DNA from 2 places in the Staphylococcus pseudintermedius genome. Region 1 is predicted to be linked to the other one. Evidence: riboswitches for the same ligand, from Rfam matches in the RefSeq annotation. Region 1 holds a riboswitch; the other holds the start of a gene.
What was found. A riboswitch is a leader RNA that binds a small molecule or an ion and turns the genes downstream of it on or off. The one in region 1 is predicted to bind S-adenosylmethionine.
Positions count from the first base shown of each region.

Region 2: linked by a shared signal. The riboswitch ahead of P3U61_RS00955 (LLM class flavin-dependent oxidoreductase) and the one ahead of P3U61_RS09220 (methionine ABC transporter ATP-binding protein) in region 1 are both predicted to bind S-adenosylmethionine.

Region 1 is NZ_CP120150.1:1,956,262-1,963,814, reverse strand. It holds gene aroD (type I 3-dehydroquinate dehydratase) at 1-695, shown strand, start outside; gene P3U61_RS09250 (nitroreductase family protein) at 750-1,295, shown strand; gene P3U61_RS09245 (thioredoxin family protein) at 1,425-1,745, opposite strand; gene P3U61_RS09240 (arsenate reductase family protein) at 2,029-2,385, shown strand; gene gcvH (glycine cleavage system protein GcvH) at 2,459-2,839, shown strand; gene P3U61_RS09230 (toprim domain-containing protein) at 2,918-3,313, shown strand; gene P3U61_RS09225 (thioredoxin family protein) at 3,279-3,596, shown strand; SAM riboswitch class I at 3,634-3,743, shown strand; gene P3U61_RS09220 (methionine ABC transporter ATP-binding protein) at 3,839-4,867, shown strand; gene P3U61_RS09215 (methionine ABC transporter permease) at 4,860-5,555, shown strand; gene P3U61_RS09210 (MetQ/NlpA family ABC transporter substrate-binding protein) at 5,575-6,396, shown strand; gene P3U61_RS09205 (MetQ/NlpA family ABC transporter substrate-binding protein) at 6,525-7,343, shown strand.
Region 2 is NZ_CP120150.1:232,004-239,556, reverse strand. It holds gene P3U61_RS00965 (tautomerase family protein) at 1-244, opposite strand, end outside; gene P3U61_RS00960 (sodium:solute symporter family protein) at 360-1,856, opposite strand; gene P3U61_RS00955 (LLM class flavin-dependent oxidoreductase) at 1,867-3,246, opposite strand; SAM riboswitch class I at 3,292-3,392, opposite strand; gene P3U61_RS00950 (O-acetylhomoserine aminocarboxypropyltransferase/cysteine synthase family protein) at 3,550-4,827, opposite strand; SAM riboswitch class I at 4,891-4,989, opposite strand; gene nrdG (anaerobic ribonucleoside-triphosphate reductase activating protein) at 5,187-5,726, opposite strand; gene nrdD (anaerobic ribonucleoside-triphosphate reductase) at 5,723-7,540, opposite strand.

The DNA.
Region 1 (7,553 bases):
CTTTAAGCCCTACATTGACCCCTGAGGAATTGCATGATATCGAACGTTACGCGAATGATTTCGATATTCTTGAGTTGCGCATTGACGGGATTCCTAATTGTGAAATAGCGGTGGTTGAAAAGATGGTTCAACAAATTGTCGCGCTTCCCGTTACATTTGAGTTGCTAGTGACGTATCGAACGTCTCAACAAGGGGGTAAGGGCATATTATCAACAGATGGGTATTTACAGTTATTGCGTCGGTTAGCCTCGTTAGACAAAATTGACTTTATTGATATTGAATGGGAACCTGATCAAGATGCACGTCGTCAAGTGGTTGAAGCGATTCATCAAGGTGGAAAAGTGTCGATTGCGTCTTATCATAATTTTGAAATGACCCCTACGATAGAGGTGCTTAAGAAGACGTATTATCATATGTCAAAACTAGGAGCGAATCATTTAAAGGTTGCAGTGATGCCCAAGACACGACAAGATGTATTAACATTGTTACAAGCATTGAGTGAGGCAAACGAAGCGTTACAACAATGGGTGACAGGGATTTCGATGGGGCAACTCGGACTGATTTCTAGAACGGCACAAAACACGTTCGGTGGTGCGTTGTCTTATGGTGCATTGTCTGACAGTGTCGCACCAGGACAGCTTCATGTACAAACGTTAGCACAAGTATTGCCGCTATACAGTTTATTTGAAAGTTAAAATACTGTCGTTTATAATTGATAATGATTATCAATAATTGAGGGGTAGATAGGAATGGAACTTCAAGAAGCGATTAAATCAAGAAGAAGTATAAAGAAGTTCGAAAGAGATATGTATATCGATGAGTCAGCTTTAAAAAAAGCAATTTATGAAGCGGCAGATGCACCTAATCATGGTATGCGAGAGCCTTGGCGTGTCGTGTATGTACCAAAACATAAACTGGGCGAGATGAGTCGTGAAGTGTCACGTTATGCCTTTCCAAGAGATCACGAAAAGCAACAAAGTCATTATGATGCGGTAACGAACTTGGGTGGCTTTCTTGCGATTGTGATGAAATGTGACGCAAGACAACGAGAAGAGAATGAAAACTATCTTGCAGTCGGTGCTTTTGCGCAAAACCTGCTTCTATTACTGTATGAAAAAGGTATCGGGACATGTTGGAAAACACCAGAATATATTTTTAAACCTAAAGTGCGTGCGGCGTTTGGTGTAGGTCCAGATGAAAAGTTGATTGGTTTTCTGTATTTAACAGATTTAAAAGAGGAAGACAAATTTCGTAAAGTACCGCGTAAAAACAAAGCGATGATTACAGAGTTTTAAAGGGGACTGTATTGTTTTACATTGTTGAGACTGCATCTTCAATCAATGTGAAGGATTTGTATATTAAAATAGGAAGAGGCTAGGGCACAATTGAAAGTACTCCTAGCCTCTTTCTACGATATTTGAAAACTAGCCTAAACTTTCAGCCAAATAGCTTTCGACTTGTTCAGGTGACTTAGCATTTGCAGAATGTAAGTGGTGCAGCTTTTCGCCATTTTGGAAGATTAAAAGACTCGGAATACCCATCACTTCATATTGCGTTGCTGCGTCTTCTAATTCATCACGATTAACTGCATACCATTCGTATTGGTTATATTTTTCAACGATTGGGTCAATCCACATATCCATCGCCCTACAGTCAGGGCACCAACCGGCTTCGAATTTAATGATGACAGGTTCGTTACTTTGAATCACTTGATTGAATGCATCCATAGTTGTAATACTTTGCATGTTAGACCTCTCCTTTTAACTGATAAGTAACGATATTATAACGAATTTTATAAGAGAAGTCACCCGTACAAATTGGTGAACAGATTTTGGGACGTACAGCGCACACTCCAAAAATCGTTCTGAAGTTAACTCAAAAAGTAATCGTAGTGACGGTAATCAATTTATTGCTATTTATTTGTTATAGCGCAAAAGTTGTATATGTTGAAGTTTGCATGCTAAAAATACAAGCATTTTAAATAATAATTTGTTATATTTAAATTAATTTGAACGAGGAGGTTTAATGATGATTAAATTTTATCAATATCCAAACTGTACAACTTGTAAAAAAGCGGCCAAGTTTTTATCAGATAATGGCGTGAGCTTTGAACCTATTGATATTACACAACATACACCGACAAAAGAAGAGTTTCGTCAAATCATTCAAAAATCAGATTTAGAAATAAAAAAATTCTTCAACACGCACGGTGCAAAATATAAGGAATTGAATTTAAAAGACCGATTAGGTGAGATGAGTGATGAAGAAAAATTAGAATTACTCGCATCTGATGGTATGTTAGTGAAAAGGCCACTTGCGGTTTCTGGTGATACGGTCACAGTTGGTTTTAAAGAAGCCGACTATCGTGACATTTGGGTGTCATAAAATAGTTGATTGAACCGTTGCAATGTGTCATGATTAACTTGTAACCGTAATCATTAAATAGGAGGGGATTCAAGTGGCAGTGCCAAGTGGATTAAAATATTCAAAAGAACATGAATGGGTAAAAGTTGAAGGAAATACTGCAATCATTGGTATTACTGACTTTGCACAAAGCGAACTTGGGGATATCGTTTTCGTTGAGCTTCCAGAAGTAGAAGACGAATTAACAGAAGGCGAAACTTTTGGTAGTGTAGAATCTGTTAAAACAGTATCTGAGTTATATTCTCCAGTATCTGGTAAAGTCGTTGCAGTGAATGAAAACTTAGAAGATGCACCAGAAGCAGTTAACGAATCACCATACGAGGAAGCTTGGATGGTTAAAGTTGAATTGAAAGACGAAAGTGAACTAGACGCATTATTAGATGCAGCTGGTTACGAAAAAATGATTGGCGAATAATATCAAAATGAGAACTCCTGGGTAATTTAGTTATCAAGGAGTTTTTTATACTCAAATATTTTTTAGAAGGTGAAGACCATGACGATGATCCATAAGGTTATTGTTGTTGAAGGGAAATCTGATAAAAAACGTGTTCAAGAAGTGTTGTTAGAGCCTGTCGAAATTATTTGTACTCATGGCACGATGGGAATCGAAAAGTTAGACAATATGATTGAATATTTGTATGATAAACAAGTCTACATTTTAGTCGATGCAGATGCAGAAGGTCGTCGCATTCGCAAATGGTTTACGACATATTTGAGTGAAAGTACTGGTATTTTCATAGATACAAAATATAGTGAAGTTGCCCGTTGTCCACGCGATTACCTCTCAAATGTATTGCAGCATTTTGACTTTAAGGTGAAGCAAGACTTTTATGTAAAAGGGAAGTATTCATATCATGAGTGTTTCAAAGCAATTGAACAATATATCTAAACATTTTGATCAAAGTGTACATCTGATTTTTGGTTACACACCGATGTGTGGCACATGTAAAATAGCAGAACGCATGTTGGATATCTCGAATGAAATCACCCAGTTGCCGATTGTAAAGTTAGACCTGAATTATCACCCTGAGTGGAGCCAAGAAAAAGAAATTCAATCGGTCCCTATTTTAATCATCATGCGCTACGATCAAGAAGTAGAGAGGCTCTATGCATTCCATTCTGTGCCGTACTTGCTAGAAAAATTTAAAAAAGTCATTGACGACAGTGAATGACGATGATAATATAATAATCAATCGAATAGTCAGAAAACTCTTATCCAGAGTGGCGGAGGGATGTGCCCTATGAAGCCCGGCAACCGTCTATATTATAGAAATGGTGCCAATTCACATAAAGCAACGATTTGCTTTTGAAGATGAGAGAAAAGCGTTTATATTGATGCTTTCTCTTTTTTCTTTAAAAGGGAAAGCATTTTTTATTCCAAATTTTTTAAAGTAGCAACACAGGGAGGAACAGTATGATCACACTTAAAAATATAGTGAAAAAGTACGAAAGCAAGACGAAATCTGTTACTGCTGTTGATGGTGTCAATCTTGAAATTGAAAAAGGTAAGATTTACGGCATTATTGGATTTTCGGGTGCAGGTAAAAGTACTTTAGTCCGTTTATTTAATCATTTAGAAAAACCAACCTCAGGGGAAGTGATTATTGGTGGTGACAATATCGGACAATTAAGTCCAGATGAATTACGACGAAAGCGTCAAAAGGTAAGTATGATTTTCCAACATTTCAATTTATTGTGGTCAAGAACTGTACTAGAGAACATTATTTTTCCACTTGAAATTGCTGGCATGCCGAAAAATGAAGCGAAAAGACGTGCACAAGAATTAATTTCACGTGTGGGCTTACAAGGTAGGGAACATGCCTATCCATCAGAATTGTCAGGAGGCCAAAAGCAACGTGTCGGTATCGCGCGCGCATTGGCTAATGATCCAGAAGTATTGTTATGTGATGAGGCAACAAGTGCATTGGATCCTCAAACGACCGATGAAATTTTAGATTTATTATTACAGCTCAAAACTGAGAAAAATTTAACAATTATAATGATTACACATGAAATGCATGTCATTCGTCGTATTTGTGATGAAGTGGCAGTTATGGAAAATGGCCGTGTAATTGAAGAGGGAAAAGTGTCACACATTTTCGAGCACCCACAACATCAAGTGACACGCCGATTCGTTCAAGAGGATTTGAAACCGAGTGATGATAGCGAGGATTTAGCAAAAACTTTTAAATTAGATAAAGATGAAGTCTTGGCTAAACTGATTTTTTCTGGTGAAAACGCAACACACCCAGTTGTATCACATTTAACCCAAAAACACGGCATTTCAGTGAATATTTTAGAGGGTAATATCAAGCATTCTAAAACGGGTACATTAGGTTATCTATTGTTACACATTGAACAATTTTCGAGTATCAACTTTGATCAAATTCAAGCAGAGTTAAGGGCGCAAAACGTTGAGATAGAGGTGGTTAGCCATGGGTAAAAGTTTTAGCGAAATCTTGCAAGAAATGATTACAATGCCAAATGTACGTTGGCCGGATGTATGGGAAGCGACGTACGAAACATTGTATATGACCGTTATTTCAACAGCGTTTTCATTTGTTTTAGGTTTAATCTTAGGTGTGATTTTATTTTTAACATCCAAGAGTGAAACGAAAATCGGACGCGTCTTTTACAACATTGTATCGTTCGTGGTGAATTTATTCAGGGCGATACCGTTCATTATTTTAATTTTGCTCTTAATTCCATTTACAAGTTTGGTGCTTGGTACGATTAGTGGTCCAACAGGGGCATTACCTGCATTGATCATCGGTGCTTCACCATTCTATGGCCGTTTAGTGGAAATTGCATTAAAAGAAATTGATAAAGGTGTTATCGAAGCAGCACGTTCAATGGGGGCAACAACTTGGAATATCGTACTTAAAGTGCTGATTCCTGAATCATTACCCGCGCTTATTTCAGGTATTACTGTAACAGCAATTGCATTAGTCGGTTCAACAGCGGTAGCCGGAGTGATTGGTGCTGGAGGATTAGGTAACCTTGCTTACCTTACAGGGTTCACGCGTAACCAAAATGATGTCATCTTAGTATCAACTATTTTAATTTTAATTTTAGTATTTTTAATTCAATTTCTTGGGGATTGGATTACAAATAGAATTGATAAACGTTAATGATTAAGGAGAATGTGGAATGAAAAGGATTTTATCAATTATTGTTATTTTAGCTTTAGCCATTGGACTTGCTGCATGTGGAAATAAGTCAGCAGAAAAAAAGGATGACAAAAAAATCGTTGTTGGTGCTTCGCCAGCGCCACATGCTGAAATACTAGAACAAGCGAAACCATTATTAAAAGACAAAGGTTATGACTTAGAAATTAAAACAATTAACGATTACACAACGCCAAACAAATTACTAGATGCTGGAGAATTAGATGCAAACTTTTTCCAACATACACCTTATTTAGATACTGAGAAAAAAGAAAAAGGTTATAAAATTGAATCAGCAGGTGACGTTCACATCGAACCAATGGCTGTATATTCTCACAAGTATAAGCGTTTAAAAGATTTGCCAAACGGTGCTGAAATTTTCGTTTCTAACAATCCAGCAGAACAAGGACGTTTCTTAAAATTCTTTGTTGATGCAGGTTTAATTAAAATTAAAGACGGTGTTAAAATTCAAAATGCAACATTTGACGACATTGTAGAAAATAAAAAAGACATCAAGTTTAATAGTAAACAAGCTGCAGAATTTTTACCAAAAACGTTCCAAAATGATGAAGGCGATGCGGTAATCATCAACTCTAACTTTGCAATCGAACAAAAATTAAACCCTCAAAAAGATTCAATTGCTGTTGAAAAAGGTGAAGACAATCCTTATGCAAACTTAATCGCTGTTAAAGAGGGCCATAAAGACGATGAAAAAATCAAAGCTTTAATGGAAGTGTTACATTCTAAAGACATTAAAGATTTCATTAAGAAAAAGTATGATGGTGCTGTATTGCCAGCAGAGTAAGGTGAGATGCACAAATATTTAATATGAAATAAAAAAACAACATGTGGTGTGATGGGGAAAGTCATTCAAATGGGCTAAACTTTCACACCCTAATCATTTAAAATAGGTCAGATGGGAGAGGAATGTATATGAAAAAATTATCTGTATTATTCATGGCAATTGCTGCATTCGTAGTTGTTTTAGCAGCCTGTGGTAAAGGAAATAATGAAAGTGATGATAAAAAAATCGTTGTTGCAGCAACACCGACACCCCATGGACAAGTCGCTAAAAAAGCTGGAGAAATCATGAAGAAAAAGGGCTATGAAGTTGAAATTCGCGAAGTCAATGATTATAAAATTCCGAACAAGTTATTGGATAAAGGCGATGTAGATGCCAACCTTTTTCAACACGTACCTTATCTAAAAGCTGAACAAAAGTCACACGGTTACCAAATTGAAGAAGTAGGTAAAGTGTTAACAACACCAATGGCTGTATACAGTAAAAAGCATAAAAGCTTAAAAGACTTACCAGACGGTGCTAAAATCTATATTTCAAACAATCCAGCTGAAGAGGGGCGTTTCTTATCATTCTTTGTGAAAGCAGGCCTAATCAAAATTAAAGATGGGGTTAAAATCGAAGACGCAAAATTAGATGATATTGTAGAAAACAAAAAGCATTTAGAGTTTGATAACCAACAAGGCGCAGAATTTTTACCAAAAACTTATAATAATGGTGAAGGTGATGCGGTGATTATGAACTCAAACTATGCAATCGATAATGGATTGAAGCCGTTGAAAGATTCGATTGCAGTAGAAGATGAATCATCGCCGTTTGCCAATATTTTAGCTGTTCAAAAAGGACACAAAAACGATGAGAAGTATCAAGAGTTCTTAAAAGCATTACAGTCAGATGAAGTGCGCGATTATATTAACAAAGAGTTTGATGGTGCTGTCATTCCTGCGAAGTAATGTTTTGGTTCGCATATTATATACAATGAGTTGGAGAAATAGGATGACTATTTAAAACGGGTGACACTTCCGGGATCAGCTGAAGTCTCAACGCGATTTGTCAATATATCGTTATTATTTTTATAGAAGACAGATGGGCTTTTCGGGGGCAGTACAGAAATCTTATATGTCACAAAGATTTCGTCGTACTGTCCCCGAAAGACTGGCTAG
Region 2 (7,553 bases), 850 kb from region 1:
TTTTTTGTTCTTGCGTTCTTGGGCGCGTGATAAGTGTAAAAACTAACACATCCGTCGTCCGTTCTACGCCTAAACCTGTATCTAAGATTTGCATCTCATACGCTTCGTGTTGTGTCACAATTTGATAGCGATCCCCTACTGGTGCATGAAAGGCTTCTAGCATCACTTCATATGAAATATCCAAAACCTCCTTAATATAATCTTTGCTTTTTCCTTTAATCAAATCAATTTTAATTATTGGCATTAATCATTCTCCTTTTCGTCATGATTTGAGTAACCCCATTTTAATGCGAGAAGTAGTCCAACAAATATCCCTATATAACCATATAGCCAAATGGATAACATTTCATTTACAAACATTATGCTTCCCCCTTATCTACAGAAAGTTGGCTAGCACGATGGTGCATGACAGATGACATCACTGTAATTGCCAATATGCCTAATATTGTTGCGATAGCCCCAGCAGACATTGTACTTGGGATGACACCACCAAAATAAATAACGAGATAGGAAACTAAGCCTACAACCATCGATAGTTCTGCTGCACGGCCAGGTGCTTTTCGTTTCGCATATACCGCATGCAAAATAGGACCCATTGTACCGGCTGCAATACCCGAAATCCCAATCCACATGAAGTCACTCATATAGAGCGGTGGCTTCAAAACTAATAAAAACGATAAAAGTCCTACAACCGGCACAGAAACACGACTAATGCGAAAAGCAATTCGATTGGCTTTCTCTTCTTCAAGACTCACCCACTTCTGTTTGACAATCAGTTTTAAAAATAAATCATTCGCAAACACTGTAGAAATTGAAACAAACAAACCATCTGTAGTTGACATGGCTGCTGCCAATATAACGACACCGAATAAAGCAACAATGCCAGCAGGGAATGCCCACTCAATATATTGTAATAGGGCTAAATCTGAACTCTCAACTTGCCCACCTAATGCCACACGACTGAAAATACCGCCAAAAAGAACAAGTAAACAGATTGACATTACAAAAATATAAGTTCGAATCATGCGTCCTAAATCTTTTTCACTTTTTAAACCTAAAATTTTATTAAATAAGTGGGGCGCTGATGCAAAAGCCCATTGAATAATAATCGCGCCGATAATCATTGTAAAAGAGTGAAAGTGAACAGAGTCAGGATTAAAAACTTGGACTAAGTAATGATTTTGGTGGTTTAAGTTTTGTACAATACCCGAAAACGTATCATGGATGCTCCCCTTCCAAAATAGCACAATGCCAGAGATAAAAATGGTGAGACCAGCTACTGCCATCATGATAACTTGTAAGGCATCTGTATAAATATCTGCAAGTGCACCACCTACGTATACATAAAGCACAACAATGACTGTGATAACAATTAAACTTGAAAAGTAACTCATACCGAGTAAATATTTAAAAATCAAAGCGCCTGCGACAAGCTGACTTGCGATATAGAAAATATTAAATAATAAGATCATAGCTGTCCCAACACGTAAAATAGAACTGTCATAAAAATCGCCCAACCAATCTGGTAGTGAGAGGGATTGTTGTGTTGTGTTTAATGATCTGACTCTTTTAGCGACCATTAAAACGCCTGTAGGTCCACCGATAAACATCGCTAAAAATAACCATAAATTATTGAGGCCCCACGTATACGACCATCCTGGATAACCTAGAAAGGTTGCAGCACTTAAATACGTCGCTGCAAAAGACAAGCCTAGCGTACGTGGTCCAATCCTTCCAAAGCCCGTCGCAAAATCTGAAATACTTTTCATCTTTCTAGAACTGACAAAACCTACCGTAATCATGAGCGCCATAAAAACAATAAAGCCTATCCATGTATACACTTTAACGTCATTCATAATCATCCCCCTATATTTGTACTAAATTGACTTTTTTATTTCGCGCGGGATGTGTCGGTTTCACTTTCGTATGGCCTTTGCCAAACATGTTTTCACGTAAAGTTTCACCTTCATATTCTGTACGATATATACCTCTTTTTTGTAATTCAGGGATGATGAAGTCCACAAATTCTTCAAACGTACCTGGAGAATAGGCTTGTGCAATATTAAAACCGTCTGCACCGCCTTCATTCGCCCACAATTCCAATTGATCAGCAATTTGTGTTGGTGTGCCAATGAACTTAGCCGTCCCATTACCGAGCCCGTGGTTTTTCACCGCTTCCCGCAATGTCCATTTTCGATGTGGATCTTTTGTATACAAATTAAGATTGCCTTGCATCGCTTCTGTCTCTATATTTTCGATATATTCATCTGGATCATACTGAGAAAAATCAATACCCGTATGTCCGCTTAACAATGCGACTGAACCTTCATAACTGACTTCATTTTGCAGTGCTTCATATTTTTCATAAGCCTCTTCTTCAGTTTCACCGATAATAGGTAAAACCATTGGAAAAACAAGGATATCTTCACCATTACGGCCAAATTGTTGTGCCCTTGTACGAATGTCTGTGACATATGCTCGTAATGATTCAATAGAGGTATGTTTAGTAAACACAGCCTCTGCATGCTTCGCAGCAAACGTTTTACCTTTTTCGGAGGCACCAGCTTGAAATAAAACAGGTGTTCTTTGAGGGGAAGGCTCTACAAGATGCGGTCCAGGTATATCGAAAAATGTACCTTTATGGTGAATCGCATGAACTTTGGAAGGATCAGCATACGTATCTGTCTCACGCGTTTTAACAACTGCATCGTCCTCCCAACTGTCTTCCCACAGCTGATAACTCACTTGCAAGAATTCGTCAGCACGACTGTAACGCAGCGCTTTAGGCAAGCGTTCTTTTAAACCTAAGTTCACTGCCTCGCTTTCTAAATAAGACGTCACAACATTCCAACCTAATCGACCATTTGTCAGATGATCGAGTGTAGACAATTGACGGGCTAGTTTATACGGTTGTGCATAAGTAGTAGAAACAGTAGGTGCAATACCAATATGCTCCGTTACTGCTGCAATAGCAGAAACGAGTGGGATAGGGTCGTGTGCGGGGAGTTGAACTGCGTGTTTCACTGCGGCGTCATGGGACTGATTATAAACACTATAAGTACCTAATACATCAGCAATAAAAATACCATCAAATAAACCACGTTCTAAAGTTTGAGCTATATTCGTCCAATATTTTAAATTGTGGTGTGTCGCTCCTTTATCTTTTGGGTGTTTCCATAAACCTGCAGCATGGGGAGCGGGAGAGTTTTGGACGAATCCGTTAAAATGAATTTGTTTTCGTGTCATGAACATTACCTCCTAAAAATAGGAAGATAAGGCATAGTGAAAGTTGACTTATCTTCTAGCAATTGTGCTACTGGAATTGGCACAGTGAATCAATTCCTGTTGCCGAGATTTCATTGGGCCAGTCCCTCCATCTCTCTTGATAAGACGATGATGTATATTCATGGGGATACTTTTTAATTAATGAAAGGTAAAATCATGGCGGTAGAACAACTGCATCTTCCATATGAAGTTTCATTGTTTAAAAGCATTCATTTCAATCTACCGTATCATGAATTTCCCTTTATTTTGTGCGACGTTTAAAAATTAAAGTTTAGCAAAGCCTTTTTCCAAATCCGCAATAATATCATCGATATGCTCAAGGCCTATAGAAAGACGAATCGTTTCAGGGGCAATACCTGCTGCTGTTTGTTCTGCCTCCGTCAATTGTTGATGTGTCGTTGATGCGGGGTGGATGACAAGCGATTTGGCGTCTCCTACATTCGCTAACAAAGAAAATAATTCTAAGCCTTCAATAAATTTTTTGCCAGCTTCGTATCCACCTTTGACACCAAAGGTAAAGATGGAACTTGCGCCTTTTGGTAAATACTTCTCTTTTAACGCATAATACTCACTCGTTGGCAAGCCAGCATATTTAACCCATGCGACTTTGTCATGCTTTTCAAGATATTGTGCAACTTTTTCAGCATTTTCTACATGACGTTCTAACCGTAATGAAAGCGTCTCTAATCCTTGCGTTAGTAAAAATGCATTAAATGGTGAGATTGCTGCTCCTGTATCTCTTAATATTGTTGTTCGAATTTTAAAAGCAAGTGCGGCTTCACCAAACTTTTCACTGAATACTAAACCATGATAAGATGGATCGGGTTCACTTAATCCTGGAAACTTGCCATTATCCCAATTAAAATTACCTGCATCAACAATGACCCCGCCCATTGATGTTCCGTGTCCACCAATAAATTTGGTTGCAGAGTGAACAACAATGTTCGCGCCATGTTCAATCGGACGTGAAAGATAAGGCGTCGCGAATGTATTATCAACAATAAGTGGAATACCTTGTGCTTTTGTAATTGTTACAAGTGCATCAAAATCCTCAACATTACCTTCTGGATTACCAATCGTTTCTACAAATAAGGCCTTCGTATTGTCTTGAAGCGCATTTTCTATATGACTAACTTCTGTCGTATCGACTAATGTGACATCAATCCCATATTTCGGTAACGTATGTGTGAACAGTGTATGTGTCCCGCCATATAATGTAGAACTTGCTACGATATGATCACCCTTTTGCGCGACAGCTTGAATCGCATAAGTAATCGCTGCCATACCTGAAGCAACCGCTACACCAGCGACACCCCCTTCAAGTTCGGTTACCCGTGTTTCAAGAACGTTCGTTGTAGGATTCATCAGACGTGTGTAAATATTTCCAAGTTCATCTAAACCGAATAAATTCGCCGCATGTGCTGTATCGTCAAAAGTAAAAGATGTCGTTTGATAAATTGGTAAAGCACGTGAATGGCTACTTTCGTCGACTTCTTGTCCTGAGTGCAATTGCAACGTTTCAAATTTAAAATCACTTCTCATTTGACATTCCTCCTAATCATAAAAAATAAAAGCCTACCTGATAAAGATAGACTTTTACTAGAAGACTTATCTCTCAGGTAAAATCACCTGCAGGAATTAGCACCTAACTGAATAGGTTGCCTGGTTTCAAAGGGCCTGTCCCTCCACCAATCTTGATAAGTATGATTCAATTGTTAAAATGCAAGATGTATCGCGAAAATAGAACGGCCAATGCAATAACCGTGCGGGTGTTTTACTGGCTTTTAATGTTACAACAAGTCTATCTAACATCCTTAACGATGTCAATATACAAATCCGAATTTTCTTGCAAGTTGCAAAAATTCGAAAAATTATATTTATGAGAATCAGCACGCATCTGTTTATTCAATGTAAATCGACTGGCTCATCATCTTAGTTTTAATAAATTGATGAACATCAATGACACGTTGGTTTAATGACCCTTTATAGGGCAAATTAGGTTGATATAATTTTTGCATGAACATGCCGTCTACAATCACATCAGTTTGTTTTATGATCTCTGTCCGTTGGTCATTAGCACGCCATAAATATTCGAATAAATATCCCGTCCATATCCATAATGACTTTTCACGACCGTATCGTGCACGAAAAGCTTGAACAAGTGGCGCAACAACTTTCAAATTGCAAAAAGGTTCGCCTCCTAAAATACTTAATCCAGCTATATATTCTGGCGCACACGCATCAAGCACTTCTTCCATCACCGTATGCGTCATTGCTTCACCATAGCGAAAATGTTGGGCTGCTTTATTGTAGCAACCTTGACATTGAAATGGACAACCAGAGACATAAACACTACATCGGACACCTTCACCATCGACAAAACTTTGGTATTCGATTTTCGCAATATAACCGGCACCAGTGCTTACATCTAATACACTCATGATTGACGTACCTTCAGATGTTTGACTCGTGCACACATTTCTTTATGGCGGCCTTCAATCGTCGGACGTTGCACAGGATTACCAAGATAACCACATGTCCGCTTCACCACATCCACCGTTTCTGGATTTTGATTGCCACATTCCGGACAACGATAACCTGTCTCAGTCGTATCAAAATCACCTTCAAAACCGCAATCATAGCAATGGTCAATCGGAATGTTAGTCCCTAAATAACTCACTCGGTCATACGCATAATCCCATACAGTTTCGAGCGCTTTCACATTATGATCTAATTTAGGGTATTCACAGTAGTGGATATAGCCACCCGATGCTAAATAAGGGTAGTCTTTCTCAAAATCTAACTTTTCAAAGGGTGTGACATCTTTACGCACATCGTAGTGAAAAGAATTTTGGTAATAACCTTTATCTGTAATATCTGGTATGTCACCAAATGCTTCTCGATCCAAGCGACAAAAACGGTCCGTCAACGACTCGCTAGGCGTACTATAGATGCTAAACCATACATCATATTGATCTGTCCATTCAAGTTGATAATTTTTCATTTGTTTTAAAATATTTAATGTAAAATCTTTCGCTTCAGGATTCGTCTCCCAATTTGGACCAAAGAACACAGTCGCTGCTTCATATAATCCAATATAGCCCATCGAAATCGTTGCGCGTCGTTGGTTGAAAAATGTATCGACCGGATCTTCTTCATTAATTCGGTGTTTGAAAGCGCCACGTTTGTATAATATTGGTGCATTGTTCGGTACAGCTTCTTTCACACGCTCGATACGATAAACGAGCGCATCGTGTAGGACTTGCATCCGCTCATCAAACAAATCCCAAAAACGCGTCATATCACCAGCCGACTCAATCGCTATACGTGGAATGTTTAGCGTGACCACGCCTAAATTACAGCGCCCATTATTTTCAAACTCACCTTGTGCATTTTGCCATGCAGGTAAAAATGAGCGACATCCCATTGGCGCTTTAAAGTCACCTAAAAGTTCTACAGTTTTATCGTAATTCAAAATATCTGGATACATCCGCTTCATCGCACATTGTAACGCCAACTGTTTGATGTCATAATTCGGGTCTTCTGGTGCAAAATTAGTCCCTTTTTTAATGGAAAACACGAGTTTTGGAAATATCGCTGTAATGCGGTCTTTACCGAGTCCTTTAATCCGTGTCTTTAAAATTGCTGTTTGTACTTTGCGACTAAGCTCATCTATGCCTAATCCAAACCCTAATGTAACGAACGGCGTCTGACCATTTGAAGTATAGAGCGTATTAATTTCATATTCTAAACTTTCGACCGCATCTGCAATATCTTGGGTTACCCGTTTATCTACATAGTCATCAATTTGATCACTCTTAACAAATTCACGTGCAACCTCACGATGTTTCTCTTCATTAAACTTTGCATAATGACTCAATAATTCATCAACACGATCAATCGTGCAACCACCGTACTGACTGCTAGACACATTCGCAATAATTTGAACAAGTTGGGCCGCGGCAGTTTGAATTGACTTTGGAGATGTCACTTGTGCGTTCCCAATTTGAAAACCATGTGCCATCATTCCTTTCGCATCGATGAGACAACAGTTCGTTAGCGGTTGGAATGGATGGTAATCTAAATCATGGAAGTGAATTTCTCCTTTTTGATGCGCCATCGCAACATGCGGGGGTAATAAATGTTGTAACGCGTATGATTTTGAAACGACACCTGCCGTTAAATCGCGCATTGTTGAAAAAGTCTCACTATCCTTATTAGCATTTTCATTTACAATCGTTGGATCTTTTGTCATTAAACCTGTTAAT